DNA from 4 places in the Streptomyces sp. SudanB182_2057 genome. Region 3 is predicted to be linked to each of the others. Evidence: riboswitches for the same ligand, from Rfam matches in the RefSeq annotation. Region 3 holds a riboswitch; each other region holds the start of a gene.
The links. A riboswitch is a leader RNA that binds a small molecule or an ion and turns the genes downstream of it on or off. The one in region 3 is predicted to bind cyclic di-AMP.
Positions count from the first base shown of each region.

Region 1: another riboswitch for cyclic di-AMP. It lies ahead of ACSURM_RS10015 (M23 family metallopeptidase); the one in region 3 lies ahead of ACSURM_RS15645 (transglycosylase SLT domain-containing protein).
Region 2: another riboswitch for cyclic di-AMP. It lies ahead of ACSURM_RS21855 (transglycosylase family protein); the one in region 3 lies ahead of ACSURM_RS15645 (transglycosylase SLT domain-containing protein).
Region 4: another riboswitch for cyclic di-AMP. It lies ahead of ACSURM_RS19665 (M23 family metallopeptidase); the one in region 3 lies ahead of ACSURM_RS15645 (transglycosylase SLT domain-containing protein).

Region 1 covers NZ_OZ186798.1:2,365,073-2,369,836, forward strand. Annotated here, with positions in the region: gene ACSURM_RS10010 (GntR family transcriptional regulator) at 1-461, opposite strand, end outside; gene ACSURM_RS10015 (M23 family metallopeptidase) at 657-1,403, opposite strand; cyclic di-AMP (ydaO/yuaA leader) riboswitch at 1,416-1,568, opposite strand; partial or broken gene ACSURM_RS10020 (M16 family metallopeptidase) at 1,796-3,183, opposite strand; gene ACSURM_RS10025 (M16 family metallopeptidase) at 3,180-4,583, opposite strand.
Region 2 covers NZ_OZ186798.1:4,959,171-4,963,934, forward strand. Annotated here, with positions in the region: gene ACSURM_RS21850 (transglycosylase family protein) at 1-1,121, shown strand, start outside; cyclic di-AMP (ydaO/yuaA leader) riboswitch at 1,305-1,479, shown strand; gene ACSURM_RS21855 (transglycosylase family protein) at 1,485-2,222, shown strand; gene eno (phosphopyruvate hydratase) at 2,698-3,978, shown strand; gene ACSURM_RS21865 (FtsB family cell division protein) at 4,085-4,561, shown strand; gene ACSURM_RS21870 (DUF501 domain-containing protein) at 4,590-4,764, shown strand, end outside.
Region 3 covers NZ_OZ186798.1:3,633,110-3,637,873, reverse strand. Annotated here, with positions in the region: gene fahA (fumarylacetoacetase) at 1-1,126, opposite strand, end outside; gene ACSURM_RS15650 (HAD family hydrolase) at 1,389-2,201, shown strand; gene ACSURM_RS15645 (transglycosylase SLT domain-containing protein) at 2,231-2,713, opposite strand; cyclic di-AMP (ydaO/yuaA leader) riboswitch at 2,716-2,896, opposite strand; gene ACSURM_RS15640 (polyprenyl synthetase family protein) at 3,485-4,495, shown strand.
Region 4 covers NZ_OZ186798.1:4,489,614-4,494,377, reverse strand. Annotated here, with positions in the region: gene ACSURM_RS19670 (aldo/keto reductase) at 1-88, opposite strand, end outside; gene ACSURM_RS19665 (M23 family metallopeptidase) at 192-1,259, opposite strand; cyclic di-AMP (ydaO/yuaA leader) riboswitch at 1,269-1,436, opposite strand; tRNA gene ACSURM_RS19660 (tRNA-Met) at 1,796-1,869, shown strand; gene ACSURM_RS19655 (dihydrofolate reductase family protein) at 1,937-3,070, opposite strand; gene ACSURM_RS19650 (MarR family winged helix-turn-helix transcriptional regulator) at 3,155-3,664, shown strand; gene ACSURM_RS19645 (GTP cyclohydrolase II) at 3,823-4,458, shown strand; gene ACSURM_RS19640 (DHA2 family efflux MFS transporter permease subunit) at 4,436-4,764, opposite strand, start outside.

The DNA.
Region 1 (4,764 bases), 1.3 Mb from region 3:
ATCTTGTGCCGCAGCTGGGTCAGCATCGAGGTCAGCGAGGGGCTGCCGCAGGCCTGGGCAAGCGTCTCGTGGAACCAGCCGCCGAGCGCGCGCAGATCCTCGCTGTTGCCCTTCCTGGCCCGCTCCTGGCCCAGCCGGACCAGGCCGCGCAGCACCTTCAGATGGGCCTCCGTGCGCCGCTGGGCGGCCCGCGCGGCGCCCAGCGGCTCCAGCAGCGTCCGCATCTCCAGCACGTCGGCGGCCTCCCGCTCGGTCGGCTCGGCCACGCACGCGCCCGCGTGCCGGCGCGTCACCACGAAACCCTCGGCCTCCAGCGTGCGCAGCGCCTCGCGGACGGGGACGCGCGAGACGCCGTAGCGGCGGGCCAGGACTTCCTCGGTGAGCCGGCTGCCGCGCTCGTAGACACCCGCGACGATGTCGTCCCGGACAGCGGTGCACACCGAGTGCGCCGGAATACGCATGACCGACCTCCGCCTTAATCCCCGTGAAACGCCGACGATGGACGCGTATACCGTGACTCTATTCCAGCGGGCCGGAATTTCCGACGGGGGGCGGTAATCCATGGATATTTTTTGGACAACGAGTCCGGCGGACGGCGTGAAAAACGGCGAAAGCCCCGGCTCGGGTGAGCCGGGGCCGTCGGAAACGCGCGGGCGTCAGATCCGGACGCCGTGCCCGCGGAGGTAGGCGACGGGGTCGATGTCCGAGCCGTACTCGGGCGACGTGCGCGCCTCGAAGTGGAGGTGCGGGCCGGTGACGTTGCCCGTGGCGCCGGACAGGCCGATCTGCTGGCCCGGCTCGACCTGCTGGCCCACTGTGACGCCGATGGAGGACAGGTGCCCGTACTGCGTGTACATGCCGTCGGCCATCCGGATCACGACCTGGTTGCCGTAGGCGCCGCCCCAGCCGGTGGCGACGACCGTGCCGGCGCCCACCGCGTGCACCGTGGAGCCGCTGGCCGCGTGGAAGTCGATGCCGGTGTGCGAACCGGAGGACCACAGGGAGCTGGAGGCCTGGTAGGCCGTGGAGACGTAGGAGTGCGCGACGGGGGCGACGAAGGTGTTCAGCCGGCGGCGCTCGGCCTCGCGCGCGGCGCGGACCCGCTCCTCCTCGGCCCGCTCGGCGGCCGCCTTCGCCGCGGCCTCCTCGGCGGCCTTGCGGTCGGCGGCCTGCTGCTGGGCGGTGGCCTGCGCGTCGATCTGCGCGGCGACGTCCTCGGTGGCGGCGAGGACCGGCGTGAGGCCGGTCTGGTCCACGGGGTTGTCGGCGGCGAGCGCCGGGGAGGCGGCGAGGGTGCCGATGACACCGGTGGTGGTCAGGGCCGCGACGCCGGCCGCCTGAGCGGTGGTGCGCTTGACCCGGCCGGGCTTGCGGTGCTTCCCGGTGGCGCACATGAACGCCATGAAGTGGCTGGTCCTTTCCTTCCCTCTCGCCTACCGGGTTAGCTGACGGGTTCGGAGCAGGAAGGTCTCCTACGAGCCCCCTCGCGGGCGCCCGATTCACCCCAGGGACGGTGGGTCCCCGGCTCCCCTGGCTCGCGCCGTACGGGGACTCGGCGATGACTGTCCGGTGCCGCGGGTGCGGCGCACTGCCTGACGAACAGCCCGGACGACGCTACGGCGGCCCGCTTTCGATCCTCAAACGGATCCGGGGTTTTGTAGCGCATCCCACAGGTCAGACAGGCAACCTCCGCCCCAAAACGGGCATCTGAGGGCCCGAGTGGAACAGCGTGGGGCCCTGACGGCTCGTAAGCCGTCAGGGCCCCACGCGCGCGTGCGCCGGATGCGCCGGGCCGCTACTCGGCCGGCACCACGGTCACCTCACCGATGCCGAGCGCCTCGACCGGCGCCTTGATCTGGGAGGCGTCGCCGACGAGGACGGTCACCAGGCGGTCCACCGGGAAGGCGTTCACGACGGCCGCGGTGGCCTCCACGGTGCCCGTGGCGGCCAGCTGACGGTACAGCGTCGCCTGGAAGTCGTCGGGCAGGTGCTGCTCGACCTGGTCGGCCAGCGTGCTCGCGACGGCCGCCGCGGTCTCGTACTTCAGCGGCGCCACGCCGACGAGGTTCTGCACGCGACGTCCCGCTCGGCGTCGGTCAGGCCCTCCGCCGCGACGGTGCGCAGCACCTTCCACAGGTCGTCCAGCGCCGGGCCGGTGTTCGGCGTGTCCACGGAGCCGCTGATGGCGAGCATCGCCGCGCCCGTGCCGTCCGGCGCGGACCTGAGGACCTGCCCGAAGGAGCGCACGCCGTAGGTGTAGCCCTTCTCCTCGCGCAGGACGCGGTCCAGGCGGGAGGTGAGGGTGCCGCCGAGGCAGTAGGTGCCGAGCACCTGGGCGGGCCACACGCGGTCGTGCCGGTCGGGGCCGACCCGGCCGATGAGCAGCTGCGTCTGGACGGCGCCGGGCCGGTCCACGATCACCACGCGCCCGGTGTCGTCGGCCGTCACCGGCGGCACCGGCCGCGGCTCGCCGGGGGTGCCGGTCCAGGCGCCCAGGGTGTCGCCGAGCAGCGCGTCCAGGTCGGTGCCGGTCAGGTCGCCGACGACGACCAGGGTGGCCGTGGCGGGCCGCACATGGCGGTCGTAGAAGGCGCGTACGGCCGCCGCGTCGATCTTCTCGACGGTCTCCTCGGTGCCCTGGCGCGGCCGGGACATGCGCGAGGCCGCCGGGAACAGCTCCTTGGAGAGCTCCTTGGCGGCCCGGCGGGAGGGGTTGGCCAGCTCGTGCGGGATCTCGTCCAGGCGGTTGCGGACGAGGCGCTCGACCTCGCTCGGGGCGAAGGCGGGCGCGCGCAGCGCGTCGGCGAGCAGGCCGAGGCCCTTGGCCAGGCGGGAGACCGGGACCTCCAGGCTGAGCCGGACGCCGGGGTGGTCGGCGTGCGCGTCCAGGGTGGCGCCCGCGCGCTCCAGCTCGGCGGCGAACTCCTCGGCGGAGTGCTGGTCGGTGCCCTCGGAGAAGGCGCGCGCCATGATCGTGGCGACGCCGTCCAGGCCGGCCGGCTCGGCGTCCAGCGGCGCGTCCAGCAGCACCTCGACGGCGACGACCTGCTGGCCGGGGCGGTGGCAGCGCAGCACGGTCAGGCCGTTGCCGAGCGCGGTGCGCTCGGGGGCCGGGAACGCCCAGGGCTTGGCCTCGCCGGGCCGCGGCTGGGGGTGGAACTCCATGGTGGCGAGCTCGGTCACTTGGCCGTCTCCTCGTTCTCGGTCTCGTCGCGGCCCGCCTCTACGGTCGCTTCCTGCTCCGGGTCCTCCGGGACATCGGCGTCGGGGGCGGCCTCCGGGGACTTCGGTTCGTAGACCAGCACCGCGCGGTTGTCGGGCCGCAGACGCGCCTTGGCGACTTCCTGGACCTCCTCGGGGGTCACCTCGAGGACGCGATTCACGGCGGTCAGGGCGAGCTGCGGGTCGCCGAACAGGACGGCGTACCGGCACAGTTCGTCGGCGCGACCGGCGACCGTGCCGAGCCGGTCCAGCCACTCGCGCTCCAGCTGGGCCTGGGCGCGCTCCATCTCCTCGGGGGTGGGCCCCTCCTCCGCGAACCGGGCCAGCTCCTCGTCGATGGCGGTCTCGATGACCGGCACCTCGACGTCACCGGAGGTCTTCACGTCCAGCCAGCCCATGGAGGGCGCGCCGGCCAGGCGCAGCAGGCCGAAGCCGGCGGCGACGGCCGTGCGGTCGCGGCGCACCAGGCGGTTGTACAGGCGGGAGGACTCGCCGCCGCCGAGGATGGTCAGCGCGAGGTCGGCCGCGTCGCACGCGCGCGTGCCGTCGTGCGGGAGCCGGTAGGCGGCCATCAGGGCGCGCGCCGGGACCTCCTCCACGACGACCTCGCGCTTCTGCCCGCCGATGACGTCCGGCAGCGAGCCGTCGCGGGGCGCGGGCTTGCCGTCGTGGGAGGCGATGGAACCGAAGTACTTCTCGATCCAGGCCAGGGTCTGCTCGGGGTCGATGTCGCCGACCACGGAGAGCACCGCGTTGTTCGGCGCGTAATAGGTGCGGAAGAACTGGCGGGCGTCCTCCAGGGTGGCCGCGTCCAGGTCCGCCATGGAGCCGATCGGCGTGTGGTGGTACGGGTGGCCCTCCGGGTAGGAGAGGGCGGTCAGCTTCTCGAAGGCGGTGCCGTAGGGCACGTTGTCGTAGCGCTGGCGGCGCTCGTTCTTGACGACGTCCCGCTGGTTCTCCATGGACTCCTCGTCCAGGGCGGCCAGCAGCGAGCCCATGCGGTCCGCCTCCAGCCACAGGGCCAGCTCCAGCTGGTGGGCGGGCATGGTCTCGAAGTAGTTGGTGCGCTCGAAGCTCGTGGTGCCGTTCAGCGAGCCTCCGGCACCCTGCACCAGTTCGAAGTGGCCATTGCCCTTCACCTGTGCGGAGCCCTGGAACATCAGGTGCTCGAAGAGGTGAGCAAGGCCGGTACGCCCCTTGACTTCGTGGCGGGAGCCGACGTCGTACCAGAGGCAGACCGCCGCCACCGGGGTCAGGTGGTCCTCGGAGAGCACCACGCGCAGACCGTTGGCCAGGCGGTGCTCGGTCGCTGCCAGGCCCCCGGAGCCTGCCTCGGCTGTGGTCGTGTGACCCATGGGCATGTACGTCCCTTCGCGAGCGGAGGCGGTTGATGGAAACCGCGGTTGTGCTGCCGTTCCTGCCACTGTATGCAAAGCGTGCGGGGCCTTCGCGAAGTTCCCGCGGACGTACGCCGACAGCGGATCGCGTACGCTGCGTCGGACCCCTTCCCGGACGGTTCCCCGGCGCTGGGGGCGCTCCCGC
Region 2 (4,764 bases), 1.3 Mb from region 3:
CCCGCCAGGCTCCGGCCCTCCTCGTCGCGGCCGGAGTGACCGGCTCCGCCATCGCCATCCCGCTCCTCGGCGCGGCGAGCGCCAACGCGGCCGACGGCACCACGTGGGACAAGGTGGCCGAGTGCGAGAGCGGCGGCTCCTGGAGCGCGGACAACGGGACCGGGTACTACGGCGGCCTGCAGATCTCGCAGGACGACTGGGACAAGTACGGCGGCGGCCGGTACGCGGCCAGCCCCGACCAGGCCAGCCGCCAGCAGCAGATCGCCGTCGCCGAGAAGATCCTGGCTGACCGGGGCACCGCCCCCTGGGCCACCTGCGCCCTGCTCTCCGGCCTGACGCGGAACTCGGGGTCCATGGACGTCGACACGGGCGTCGGCGACTCCGGCGGCACCGGCGGTTCGACGGACGCGTCCGGATCGGCCGGCGACTCCGGTACGTCCAAGGCTCCCGGAACCTCCGACCCGTCCGACCGGCCGGACGCGTCGCCTACCACGGGCTCTACGGGTTCCACGGACTCCACCGGCTCCACCGCCGACCCGGGGTCCGGCCACTCCTCCGACCCGACCGGCACGCCGCCCACCAAGCAGGACAAGGGCGACAAGGCCGACAAGGGTGACAAGGGCGCGGGCAAGGCCACTGGTGAAGATGCGGGCAAGGCGGCGGGCGAGGGCGCGGGCGAGACCCCCGGGTCCGCCGGGACCGGCACCACCGGGCCGGACACGTCCCCCACGCCCGGCACCGGCCACCCCCAGTACCCCGGCGGCTCCCCGACGGCCACCCCGGACGCCGGGACCGTGGACAACCCGCAGCAGGCGGCCGGGTCTTGGAGCCTGGTCGACACCGGCGCCGTCGGCACCGGCGGACGCCACCGGGGCCCGAGCGCGGACGAAACCCTGACAAACGGTCAGAACGACACCTCCTCCGGCCGTCACGCCTCCCGCGAACCGGACACCTACACAGTCCGCCAGGGCGACTCGCTGTCCTCCATCGCCGACTCCCTTGACGTCGACGGCGGGTGGCACGCGCTGTACGCCGGCAACAAGAAGGCCATCGGTGCCGACCCGAACCACATCACCGCCGGTCAGACCCTGAATGTTCAGGGCGAAACGGACGCGGAGTAGCGGGACTTGGCGCCCCGCTTACCGCCTGAATGTCCGGTTTGGCGAAAGTGTGGGATGAGTCTCAGAAGCCCTGATCGTCTTTGAAATTCCGGCGATCACCTGCCTACGGTCGAGGCCGCTCGTCACCGCGAGCCCCGGCTTCCGCCACGCCGAATCCTGCCGGCGGTCGCCCGGGAACAGTCGTCGCGTCAAGCGCCGTAGGCAGGAGCGGGGGACCCAAGGTAAGTGCCGGGCCCAGCAGTTGAGGCTGGGACCGGCTGGGGGTGAAGCCGCGTCACGCGAAAGCGTCGTACGCGGCCGGGCAACTCAACCGGCCCGAACCCGACAGCTCACCTCGCAGGCGTCGGTGAGGGGAATCGATCCATGCTGTTTTCCGGCAAGGGCAAGCACCGTCGTCCGTCCAAGGCCGTTCGCGCCGTCACGCTCGCCGGTGTCACCGGCGCCGCCGTCGCCGCCCCGCTGATGGCGGCCGGCAACGCCTCCGCCGCCACCGCCTCCCAGTGGGACGCGGTCGCCCAGTGCGAGTCCGGCGGCAACTGGTCCATCAACACCGGCAACGGCTACTACGGCGGTCTGCAGTTCTCCGCCTCCACCTGGGCCGCGTACGGCGGCACGCAGTACGCCGCCACCGCCGACCAGGCCGGCAAGGCGCAGCAGATCGCCGTCGCCGAGAAGGTCCTCGCCTCCCAGGGCAAGGGCGCCTGGCCGGTCTGCGGCACGGGTCTGTCGAGTACCCCGTACAACGGCTCCGCCCCGGCGCCGTCCGCCCCGTCCACCCAGGACTCGGGCACCTCCACCCGCTCCGCCGACCAGCAGGCCGCCTCCCGCTCCGCGGAGCGCCTGGCCGCCTCCACGAGCAAGAGCACGAGCACGAGCGCGGGCAAGAGCACCGGCGGCGCGAGCAAGACCGTCACCACCCCGACCGGCAAGAAGGTCAAGAAGGGTGACGGCGAGTACAAGGTCGTCGAGGGCGACACGCTCAGCACCATCGCCGCGGAGCACAAGGTCGCGGGCGGCTGGCAGAAGCTGTTCGAGCTGAACAAGGACATCGTCCAGGACGCCGACCTCATCTACCCGGGCCAGCAGCTCCACCTGAAGTAAGCCCCCCCCCGGGGGGACCCCACGGCCCGCACATCCCGGCGGGCCCCGGGTTCCCTCCCGGGCCCCGTACGACCCCAAGGCCCCCGGGCCCCGTACGACCAAGCCCCCGGGCCTCGTACGCAAGGCCCCCGGGCCTCGTACATCCACGGCCCCCAAGGCCCGTACACCCCCCGGGCCCCCAGCCCGCACAACCAGGCGGCCCCCCAAGGCCCGTGCGGGTCACCCCCGTCCCCCAAGGGCTCCCCGCCCCGGCGCGTGTTCCCCCGTACGCGCCGGGGCGGGGTTTTCCGTGTCCGGCCCGGCGCCTCCGGTCCGGAATTGACCCGACCCCTTTGTTTCGCGCAGAAACAAAAGGTACCGTCGCCCTGTCCACGGGGCGGTCGGTCGACAGCCGAGCGGCCCGGGACGGTTAGGCTCTAGTCGCAAGGCACACCAGCCCCGCACTTCCAGCGTCACATCCAAGAAGGAGATGCTCGTGCCGTCCATCGACGTCGTCGTAGCCCGGGAAATCCTGGACTCCCGAGGCAACCCCACGGTCGAGGTCGAGGTCGGCCTCGACGACGGCAGCACGGGTCGTGCCGCCGTGCCGTCCGGCGCCTCGACCGGCGCCTTCGAGGCCATCGAGCTGCGCGACGGTGACCCGAACCGCTACCAGGGCAAGGGCGTCGAGAAGGCCGTCCTCGCCGTCATCGAGCAGATCGGCCCCGAGCTGGTCGGCTACGACGCCACCGAGCAGCGGCTGATCGACCAGGCCATGTTCGACCTGGACGCCACCGACAACAAGGGCTCCCTCGGCGCCAACGCCATCCTCGGCGTCTCGCTCGCCGTCGCCCACGCCGCCTCCGAGGCCAGCGACCTGCCGCTCTTCCGCTACCTGGGCGGCCCGAACGCGCACCTGCTGCCGGTGCCGATGATGAACATCCTGAACGGCGGCTCGCACGCCGACTCCAACGTGGACATCCAGGAGTTCATGATCGCCCCGATCGGCGCGGAGTCCTTCTCCGAGGCCCTGCGCTGGGGCACCGAGGTCTACCACACCCTGAAGAAGGTCCTGAAGAACAAGGGCCTGTCCACCGGCCTCGGCGACGAGGGCGGCTTCGCCCCGAACCTCGGCTCCAACCGTGAGGCCCTCGACCTCATCCTGGAGGCGATCAAGGAGGCCGGCTACACCCCCGGCGAGCAGATCGCCCTGGCGCTCGACGTCGCCGCGTCCGAGTTCTACAAGGACGGTTCGTACCTCTTCGAGGGCAAGAACCGCACCGCCGCCGAGATGACCGAGTACTACGCCGAGCTGGTCGCGGCGTACCCGCTGGTCTCCATCGAGGACCCGCTCTTCGAGGACGACTGGGAGGGCTGGAAGACCATCACCGCCAAGCTCGGCGACAAGGTGCAGCTGGTCGGCGACGACCTGTTCGTCACCAACCCGGAGCGCCTGGCCAAGGGCATCGAGGAGGGCGCCGCCAACGCCCTGCTGGTCAAGGTCAACCAGATCGGCTCGCTCACCGAGACCCTGGACGCCGTCGAGCTGGCCCAGCGCAACGGCTTCAAGTGCATGATGTCCCACCGCTCCGGCGAGACCGAGGACGTCACCATCGCCGACCTGGCCGTCGCCACCAACTGCGGCCAGATCAAGACCGGCGCCCCGGCCCGCTCCGAGCGCGTCGCCAAGTACAACCAGCTGCTGCGCATCGAGGAGATCCTCGACGACGCCGCGGTGTACGCCGGCCGCAGCGCCTTCCCGCGCTTCAAGGGCTGAGCCCGACCCAACCTGGGCTAAGTCCTAGCCAGTCGTACGTACGTCCCCGTACCCGGTCCCGTACCGTGTCCGGGGACGTACGCGCGTGTGACGGGAGGCGGGGAAGATGGGCGTGAAGGACCGTGACCGGTTCTCCACCGCGACCAGGATCAGGCTGCTCGGCGAGCAGACCGCGGCCCGCGTCTACCGTTCGCAGACCAAACGGCAGGCCCGCCGCTCCCGGCTCACCGGGCGGGCGGCGCTGCTCGCGCTGGTGCTGTGCACGATGATCGTCGCCCTCGCCTACCCGATGCGGCAGTACGTCTCCCAGCGCGCGGAGATCGCCGATCTCCAGCGCGAGCAGCGGCAGGCCCGCGAGCGGGTGGAGCGGCTGCGGGACCTCAAGGCGCGCTGGCAGGACGACGCCTACGCCGAGCAGCAGATCCGCCGCCGGCTGCACTACGTACGGCCCGGCGAGACCGGGTACGTGGTCGTCGACCCCGGCGCGGCCAAGCAGTCCCGCGCCGACCTCGGGGCCGCCGGCCGGCCCTGGTACGCGAACGTCTGGGACGGCGTCGACAAGTCCGATGCCTCCGATCAGTGAACCGACAGAAAGTCTCCGACAGCCAGTCATGGAAACCCCTCCGCCGCCCACTCCGCGCACCGAGCCCACCGACGCGGACGTAGAGGCCTTCAAGCAGCAGCTGGGCCGCCCGCCGCGGGGCCTTCGGGCCATCGCGCACCGTTGCCCGTGCGGTCAGCCGGACGTCGTGGAGACGGCGCCGCGTCTGCCCGACGGCACGCCCT
Region 3 (4,764 bases):
CGTCCATCAGGAACGTCCGCTTGCCGTCGGGGAGTTCCAGGGGGTCGCGGCCGTTCCAGGTCAGCTCCAGCAGCGAGCCGCGCTGGTCCTCGGCCGGGCCGCTCACCGTGCCCGAGCCGTACAGGTCGCCGGTGCGCAGCGAGGCGCCGTTCACCGTCATGTGGGCGAGCTGCTGGGCGGCGGTCCAGTACATGGTGGAGAACGGCGGTTCGGAGACCACATGACCGTTGACCGCGACGGAGATGCGGAGGTCGTAGCCGCCGGGTTCCACGCCGGGGGCCGTGTCGTCCAGGTAGGGCAGCAGCGGGTGGGTGCGCTCGGGCGGCGCCACGCGTGCGTGCTCCAGCGCCTCCAGCGGGGTGATCCACGCCGAGACCGAGGTCGCGAAGGACTTGCCGAGGAACGGGCCGAGCGGGACGTACTCCCAAGCCTGGACGTCCCGCGCGGACCAGTCGTTGAGCAGGCACAGCCCGAAGACGTGCTCGCGGAAGTCGCCGAGCGCCACCGGGCGGCCCTGCCGCGACGGCACGCCCACCACGAAGCCGACCTCGGCCTCGATGTCCAGCCGGATCGACGGGCCGAAGACGGGTGCCGGGCCGGTGGGGCCCTTGCGCTGCCCGGCGGGCCGTACGACGTCCGTGCCGGAGACGACGACCGTGCCGGCGCGGCCGTGGTAACCGATCGGGAGGTGCTTCCAGTTGGGGGTGAGGCTGTCCTCGGCGTCCGGGCGGAAGATACGGCCGACGTTGCGGGCGTGGTGTTCCGAGGCGTAGAAGTCGACGTAGTCCGCCACGTCGAAGGGCAGGTGCAGGGTCACCTCGTCCAGGGGGTGGAACAGCGGCTCGACGGTCGGGCGGTGCGCCGGGTCGGTGACCCAGGAGGTGACGGCGCGCCGTATCTCCGACCAGGTGGCGCGGCCGGCGGCCAGCAGCGGGTTGAGGGTGGGGGCGGCGAGCAGCGCCTGGTGGGGCGAGCCGACCGCCGCCGCCGTGGCGCCCGCGTCGAGGACGTGGTTCCCGAGCCGGACGCCGATCCTCCGCTCCGTGCTGCCGGTGGGCGAGAACACGCCATAGGGGAGGTTGTGCGGGCCGAAGGGGTCGCCCTCGGGGACGTCGAAGGGGGGCATGGGTGCTGCCTCACTCTCATCCGTGCCATGCATGGCGAAGCGTTCCATGTGGTCGGGCCACACGTTACGGCCGACACGCGTGTCATGGGCAGTGGTCTTCGTGTCCCGGGGCTTGCTCGAAAGAGTGCTCGCACGGGCCCACGACAGTGCGGCGGGTTTTCGTCACCGAGCCGTCCGCGGACGGCAGTTGGGGGCGGGCGGTACGGCGACAGGGGGGAACAGAGGAGGAGTCGGCGGGGCCCGGGGTCCGTATTCTCTGGGCATGGCATCCACCCCGGCATATGCCCTCATCGCCACTGACCTGGACGGAACACTGCTGCGCGGCGACGACACCGTCTCCGACCGGTCGCTCGCCGCGCTCGCGCGGGTGGCGCGGGCCGGGGCCCGGCACCTGGTGGTCACCGGCCGCCCGGCGCCGCGGGTACGGTCCCTGCTCGCGCGCCTCGGCTGCACCGGGCTGGCGGTGTGCGGGCAGGGAGCGCAGGTCTACGACGCCCGGGCCGGCCGGCTGCTGTGGTCGGTCCGGCTGGACCGGGAGCTGGCGGAGACCGCGCTCGGCAAGGTCGAGGCGGAGGTGGGGCAGGTGTACGCGGCGGTCGACCAGGACGGCGAGGACGGGCGCACGCTCATCGAGCCCGGCTACCGGATGCCGCACCCGACGCTGCCCGCGGTGCGGGTCGGCCGGCGCGCCGAGCTGTGGGCCGAGCCCATCAGCAAGGTGCTGCTGCGGCACGCCGAGCTGTCCGACGACGAGTTGGCGGCGGTGGCGCGCTCGGCGGTGGGCTCGCTGGCGACCGTCACGATGTCGGGGCCGGGCACCGTGGAGCTCCAGCCGAGCGGGGTGACGAAGGCGACCGGTCTGGCGCTGGCCGCCGAGCGGCTGGGGGTCGGTCCCGAACGGGCTCTGGCCTTCGGCGACATGCCCAACGACATCCCCATGTTCCGCTGGGCGGCGCGCGGTGTCGCCATGGCCGGCGCGCACCCCGAGCTGAAGGCGGTGGCCGACGAGGTCACGGTGTCGAACGAGGACGACGGCGTGGCCGTCGTCCTCGAAAGACTGTTCCCGGCCGCCTGACCGGGGGAAGAGCTGGGCGGCCGGGCCGGTCAGTAGGCGCCGAAGACGTTGTCGATCGACCCGTACCGGTCCGCCGCGTAGTTGCAGGCGGCGGTGATGTTCGCGACCGGGTCGTAGATGTCGAAGGACGTCCCGTCGACGTGGTACGCGTTGAAGGTGGGGTCGATGACCTGGAGCAGGCCCTTGGACGGGATGCCCTTGGCCGCGTTGGAGTCCCAGAGGTTGATGGCCGCCGGGTTGCCGGAGGACTCGCGGATGATGTTGCGGTGGATGCCGTTGTAGGTGCCCGGGATCTTCTTCTCGGCCATGATCGCGAGCGATTCGCGGATCCAGCCGTCGAGGTTGTCCGGGTATCCGGCGGGGGTGGTGCCCACCGTCGGGGCCGCGGCGGTGGCGGCGGACGCGCCGGTCGCGCCGATGAGCGGCAGGGCGAGGGCGGCGGCGCAGGCGGCGGCGAGGGAGCGGGCGTGGCGGGTGGTCCGGGTACGGCGGAGCCGAGCGGCAGCAGGCATCGAATGTTCCTCTCCGGCGCCTGCGAGGTGAGCTGTCGGGTTCGGGCGGGGAGGTGCCCGGCCGTGCCCGGAAGGAGGCACGGCTTCACCCCGAGCCGTTCCGGTGCGGCGGATGCCGTCCGGCGCGGCGACTTACCTGGGTCCCCCGCTCCTGCCGTACGAATGAGTTCGTGAATGGGTTACGCGGGCGGCGGCAGGATTCGGCGTCCGCCCGACGGCCCGGAACGTATGCGAGAGCACATGTCGGGAACAAGTACCGGATTCATACAACGTGCGATTTGACCTTGATCGACATCGTATGGGGTGCCTGATCCTTTGCGGTCGCACATCCTCAACTCGCGGTCGGGGCAAGGGTGGCGGGCGGAGTGCCGGGTGGCGCGGACGAGTCGGCCGAGTGACCCAATTCACGAAATAGCAAAAGAATTCAAATCGGACATGAGGGATTAGGGGGATTCGGGCCTGAAGTCCGAGTCGTGGTGGAACCCGGTGTGTGGCGCGCTTCGTTGCCACAGGGGCCGGCCGGGGAGAAGTGAGGTGAGGAAGGTGTGGAGAGGTTGCGACACGGTATCCGGATTACCGTTAAGTCGATATATGTCCCTTTATTACCGTGTGAGCAAAACCATGCCGGTCATGATCCGATACCACCCAGGCTGGACCGGTGGGCGCTATCGGTGATCGAAACAGGACCGGATACGCTGACTTGAGTGATGGCAGCGACCTATCGACAAACCGTGTAATCGCCAGCAGACACCAGCAGACAGGAGACCCCTCGTGACCGTCGTCGGGCCGTTCGGGCTGAGCGTGCGGGACCAGGCTCTCGAAGCCGATGTCCAGGCCGGATTGGCGGCTGTCGAGGAAGGCTTGCTCGATGCCACCAAGAGCGAGGTCCCGTTCATCACCGAGGCCGCGCAGCACCTCGTGCGGGCCGGCGGCAAACGATTCCGGCCACTGCTCGTGATGCTCGCCGCCCAGTTCGGCGACCCGTACGCGCCGGGCGTCGTGCCGTCGGCCGTGGTCGTGGAGCTCACCCACCTGGCCACGCTGTACCACGACGACGTCATGGACGAGGCGGCCGTACGGCGCGGGGTGGACAGCGCCAACACCCGCTGGGGCAACTCCGTCGCGGTCCTCACCGGCGACTTCCTCTTCGCCCGCGCCTCCCAGATCCTCGCCGACCTCGGTCCGGAGGCGGTCCGGGTGCAGGCCCTGGCGTTCGAACGGCTGGTCACCGGGCAGATCCTGGAGACCGCGGGCCCGTCGGACGGCCGCGACCCGGTCGAGCACTACCTGGACGTGCTGGCCGGCAAGACCGGCTCCCTGGTGGCGGTGTCCTGCCGGTTCGGCGCGATGATGTCCGGCGCCGGCGAGCGGGTCGTGGACGTGCTCACCCAGTACGGCGAACGGCTCGGCGTCGCCTTCCAGCTGGCGGACGACGTCCTGGACATCGCCTCCGACTCCCACGAGTCCGGCAAGACCCCGGGCACCGACCTGCGCGAGGGCATCCCGACACTGCCGGTGCTCCGGCTGCGCGAGCGGGCCGCCCGGCTCGGGCTGGCCGAGGACATCGCCCTGTGCGAACTGCTGGACTCCGACCTCAGCGACGACACCCGGCACGCCCGCGCGCTGGCCGCGCTGCGCGCCCACCCCGCGCTGGAGCAGGCCCGCCGGGACACGGTCCGGTACGCGGAGGAGGCGCGGGCCGCGCTGGCCCCGCTGCCGGAGTGCGACGCCAAGGCCGCGCTGGTGGAACTGTGCGACGCGGTGGTCCACCGCGCCGGCTGACCCGGCCCGGCCCGCCCGGCCGACCGCCCCACCTGGGACGACCGCCCCACCGCCCCGGCCGGCGTACGACTGGACGGTCGTACGGAACCGACGTACGACCGTACGACCCCTGACGGATTCCCGCACGGTCCCGCCGGAGCCTGGTGCCGGTGTGCCTCCCGTGGCCGGATCCCGCGTCCCTCGCATGGGGGCGGCCTTCCTCACGACCCCTACGGGTCGCGGGGGGACAGGGGCGTCGGGTGTCATACCGCAGGCGTAGGCGCAGTTGC
Region 4 (4,764 bases), 860 kb from region 3:
CGTCGGCCGTCCAGCCGAACACGTTGCCGCCCAGGGAGAGCGGGAAGACCTCGAGGTCGGAGGAGCCGAGTTTACGAAGTGACGTCATACGCCATGTCAACGCCGGCGGGGGCCGATCGCATCCCGCCGCCGGCGCCGATTTTCCCGGTCTCCGGGGAAGGGTTCGTCTCCGGGCTTCCGGAAAGGGACCGTCAGGGGGTGAGGCCCTTGTCGCGCAGCCACGCCATCGGGTCGATGCCGGTGGGCGCGCCGCCGGGGTGGATCTCCAGGTGCAGGTGCGGGCCGGTCACGTTGCCGGTGGCGCCGACGCGGCCGATGACCTCGCCGGTGGAGACCTTCTGGCCGGCCGTGACGTTGATCGAGGACTGGTGGCAGAACCACAGCTCGGTGCCGTCGTCCAGGGTCAGGATGGTGCGGTAGCCGTAGGCGCCGGCCCAGCCCGCCTCGGTGATCGTGCCGCTGTGCACGGCCTTGATCAGGGTGCCGGTGGGGGCGGCGAAGTCCAGACCGGTGTGGTGGCCGGAGGACCACATCGAGCCGGCCTGCCCGAACGTCGAGGTGATCGTGTACGAGGAGGTGGGCAGCGCGTACTGCTTGGCGAGCTCGGCCAGCCGCTTCTCCTCGGCCGCCCGCTTCGCCTCGGCCGCGGCCTTCTCGGCCTCGGCCTCCGCCTTCTCCTTGGCGGCGGCGGCCTTGGCGGCGGCCTCCTGCTCGGCCTGGGCGGCGGCCTCGGCGGTCTGCTTCTCGGCGGCGGCGAGCGCGGCCGCGGCGGCCCTGCTGTCGGCCTGGCCCTGCTGCTGCTCGGCCTGCGCCATGATCCGGTTGCGCAGCACCTCGCCCGCGTCGGCGCTGTCCTGGCCCGCGTCGGAGGCCACGGCGACGGTGGCGAGCGCGGTGGTGGCGGCCGCCTCGGCGGGCCGGTCGTCGCCGGAGCCGTCCTGGAAGAGGGAGCCGACCGAGGGCAGGTCCGGCATGGAGATGGAGACCGGCGGCTTGCCGGTGTTGGCGCTGGCCATGCCGCCCGCGCCGACCGCGGCCATGACGCCGACGCCGAGGACGGTGGAGCTGCGCGCGAAGCCGCCGCGCTGCTTGGCGACCCGGTGCCGGCCGCGGACCGGGGCGACGGATTCCTCGGTGGGGTTCCACTCCTCCCACGGGCCCTCGTCGGCGCGGTAGGCGCCGTAGCCGAAGGTCTCGGGTTCGGACTCGCGCTGTGCCGGTATGGACGGGGCTTCGGGGCCAGGCCGGTTGGACGCCACGCGGGCGTACTCCTTTCCTTCCTCCGCCTACCGGGTTAGCTGACGGGTTCGGAGCAGGAAGGTCTCCTACGCGCGTATACCGGTCGTGGACTCGCGTGAGTGCACGGCGGTATCCGCGTGATTCACCCCAAGGTGGTGGTTCCCCGGTTCCCTCGCGGGATTCGGCGCGTGCGCACGGAGCCGCCTCTTGTGACGGCTGGGACGACCGCGCTGCGTTATCGAACGTTAATAGACCTGACAGTCACTTTCCAAGCCGGTCCCCTTGATCATTAACGTTTTCACCGGTGGAGTTATCAGCAACTATCCCGTCAGATCGGGCAATTTGACCGGCACTCAGACGCGGTCAGCAGTCACTCGCGATTTTGATGGTGTCTCAGTTGTTATGCGTGCGCGCTCACCCGGTCACCTTGCGTGACCCCTCTGGTGAGCCTCTCCGGTGGGCCCCTCGGAGAGCCCCCCGGAGAGGCCCGCCGAGGGGCCCACGGAAACCGATGTGCGAAGCATCCCGCACATGGCGTACACTGGAGTCACAACGACGCGGGGTGGAGCAGCTCGGTAGCTCGCTGGGCTCATAACCCAGAGGTCGCAGGTTCAAATCCTGTCCCCGCTACTGAAGGCCCAGGGCCCGGAATCCCAAGGATTCCGGGCCCTGGGTGTATCCGCACCCAGGGCGGTGCTCAGCCCGGCAGATGGGCGTTCGGCGCCTTCGCCAGCTCCTCCAGCTCCGGCAGTACGACGACCCGCGCCCCCGCCGCCCTCAGCACGCCCGTCCCGTCGGCCGCCTCGACGAACGTGTCCGGCTCCCGCCAGGCGGTGACCACCCGGCGCACCCCGGCCCGCAGGATCAGCTCGGCGCAGGGCGCCGGCCGGGACGCACGGCGGGCACACGGCTCCAGGCTGGAGTAGACCGTGGCGCCGGACAGCCGCGGGTCGGCCGGGTCGGTCTTCGCCAGCGCCGCCTCCTCCGCGTGCACCACCGGGTCGCCGCCCTCCCGCGAGTGGCCCCGGGCCAGTTCCGTGCCGTCGGCGGCGACCACGACCGCGCCCACGCTGAACGCCGTCCGGGAGGGCGGGCACAGGGCCGCCAGTTCGCAGGCGGTGCGCAGCCAGTGGCGGTCGGCGGCGACGGCGTCCGCACCGGAGCCGGGAGCCGTGGGCGCGTACCGCATGAGGACGACGTCCTCGATCCGTCGGGTCTCCAGCAGGCGCAGGCGTCCGCCCTGGTAGGGGCCCGGACCGAACAGCCGCGGGGCCGCCGGATCGCCGACGAACAGCGGGGCGAGGACCAGCTGGAGTTCGTCGGCCAGACCCTGCCGGAGCAGCTGGGTGTGGACCGTGCCGCCGCCCTCGGCCATCAGCCGCCGCACACCGCGCACGTCGTGCAGGTGCTCCAGCAGCGCCCGCCAGTCCACGACGGGGCCGAGCGGGACGACATCGGCGGTGTCCCCGAGGAGGCGCGTGGCCCGTACGGCGCCCTGGTCGGTGGTGTAGACGAGCTTGTCGCCGCCGGTGTGCCAGAAGCGCGCCGCCGGGTCGAGGTCGCCGGAGCCGGTGACGGTGACCTTCAGCGGGTACTCCGGGCGGCCCGCCGCGCGCCGGGCCGCGCGCCGCTCGGCCGAGTTGACCAGCAGGCGGGGGTTGTCGGCGCGGATCGTGCCGGCGCCGACCAGGAGCGCGTCGGCCGAGGCCCGTACCCCGTCGACCCGGTCGAAGTCGGCCGGGCCGGACAGCAGGAGCCGCTCGGGGCCGGTGTCGTCCAGGTAGCCGTCGAGGGAGACGGCGGCGGACAGCAGCACGTACGGCAGGGGCATCGGCGCTCTTTCCTGTGGGGCGGACGGACCGGGCTGGGCCGCGGGCGGCTTGGTTCAAGTTTTAAACAAACCTACACTGGCGGCATGACGACCCGCTGGCTCACGCCCGAGGAGCAGCGCGCCTGGCGCGCCTACATCGCCGCCGCCCGCCTCCTGGAGGACGCGGTCGACCGGCAGCTCCAGCAGGCGGGCGGCATGCCGCACCTGTTCTACTCGGTGCTGGCCGGCCTCTCCGACGCCCCCGGCCGGCGGCTGCGCATGACCGACCTCGCCGAGGCACTGAAGATCACCCGCAGCCGGCTGACGTACGTGGTGAACCGGCTGGAGCGGGACGGCCTGGTGCGCCGGGAGAACTGCGCCGACGACAAGCGGGCCTCGCTCGCGGTGCTGACGGACGAGGGGACGGCCGTTCTGGAGCGTACGGCGCCCGGTCACGTCGAGACGGTCCGCTCGCTGCTGTTCGACCGGCTCACCGAGGAGCAGGTGGGGCAGCTGGAGGAGATCTGCACGGGGATCGTGCGCGGGTTGCAGGGCGAGGGGGCCGGGGCGGGCGCGGGTGACGTCCCCTGGCGGCGCCGTTCGTCCTGCTCCTGACCCGCTTCTGCTCTGCTCCTGGCCCGCTCCTGGCCCGCTCCTGGCCTGCTCCTGGCCTGCTCCTGGCCTCGGGTCGATTGCTTCAACTTTTAAGCATACGGTAGGGTCCCCGCGTACCACTGCTTCAAATCTGAAGCACATGCTCCGGAGGGATCCGCATGCCCGACATCCCCACCGCCACCCCGCGCGCCCGCGTCCGGGTACCGCTGCGGTTCGCCGACGGCTACGGCGCCGACGCGGAACTCGTCACCTTCCACGGCCTCGCCGACGGCCGGGAGCACCTCGCCGCCGTCCTGGGCGACCCGGGCCCCGTCCCGCTGGTGCGGCTGCACTCCGAGTGCCTGACCGGGGACGTCTTCGGCTCGGCCCGCTGCGACTGCGGACCGCAGCTGCGCGAGGCGGTCGAGCGCATCGCCGACCGCGGCGGGATCCTGCTGTACCTCCGTCAGGAGGGCCGGGGCATCGGTCTCTACAACAAGCTCGACGCGTACGCCCTCCAGGACGAGGGGCTCGACACCTACGCGGCGAACGCCGCCCTCGGCCTGCCGGAGGACGCCCGCGACTACACGGCCGCCGCCCAGATGCTCGCCGCTCTCGGCGTCACGGAACTGGATCTGCTGTCCAACAACCCCGACAAGGCGGACCAGTTGCGGGCGCTGGGCATCACCGTCCGGGACCGCGTGCCCACCGGCGTCTTCACCACCGCCCACAACATCCACTACCTGCGCGCCAAGGCCCTCCAGACCCGGCACACCCTGCCGCTGGCCGAACTCACGGAGCTGACGGCGGGCTGACCGGCGGTCGGGCTCGGCCCGGCCGTCCGCCGGGGAGGCGGAGCGCGGCCGGTATCGCGAGGACGAGCAGTGCCGCCGCCACGGCGTAGGCGAGCCGGAAGCCGGCCGCGTCCGGGCCGGCCGCCCCGAGCAGCACGGACAGCAGGGCCGTACCGACCGACGCGGCCAGTTGGGCGTTGATGCTCAGCGCGGTGCTCGCCCCGGCCAGGCGGTCCGCGGGCAGATCACGGCTCGCGGTGGTCATCGCCGGCATCAGCGTCATCCCGGCGCCCACGCCCATCACCATGCCCGCGACGACGATCCGCC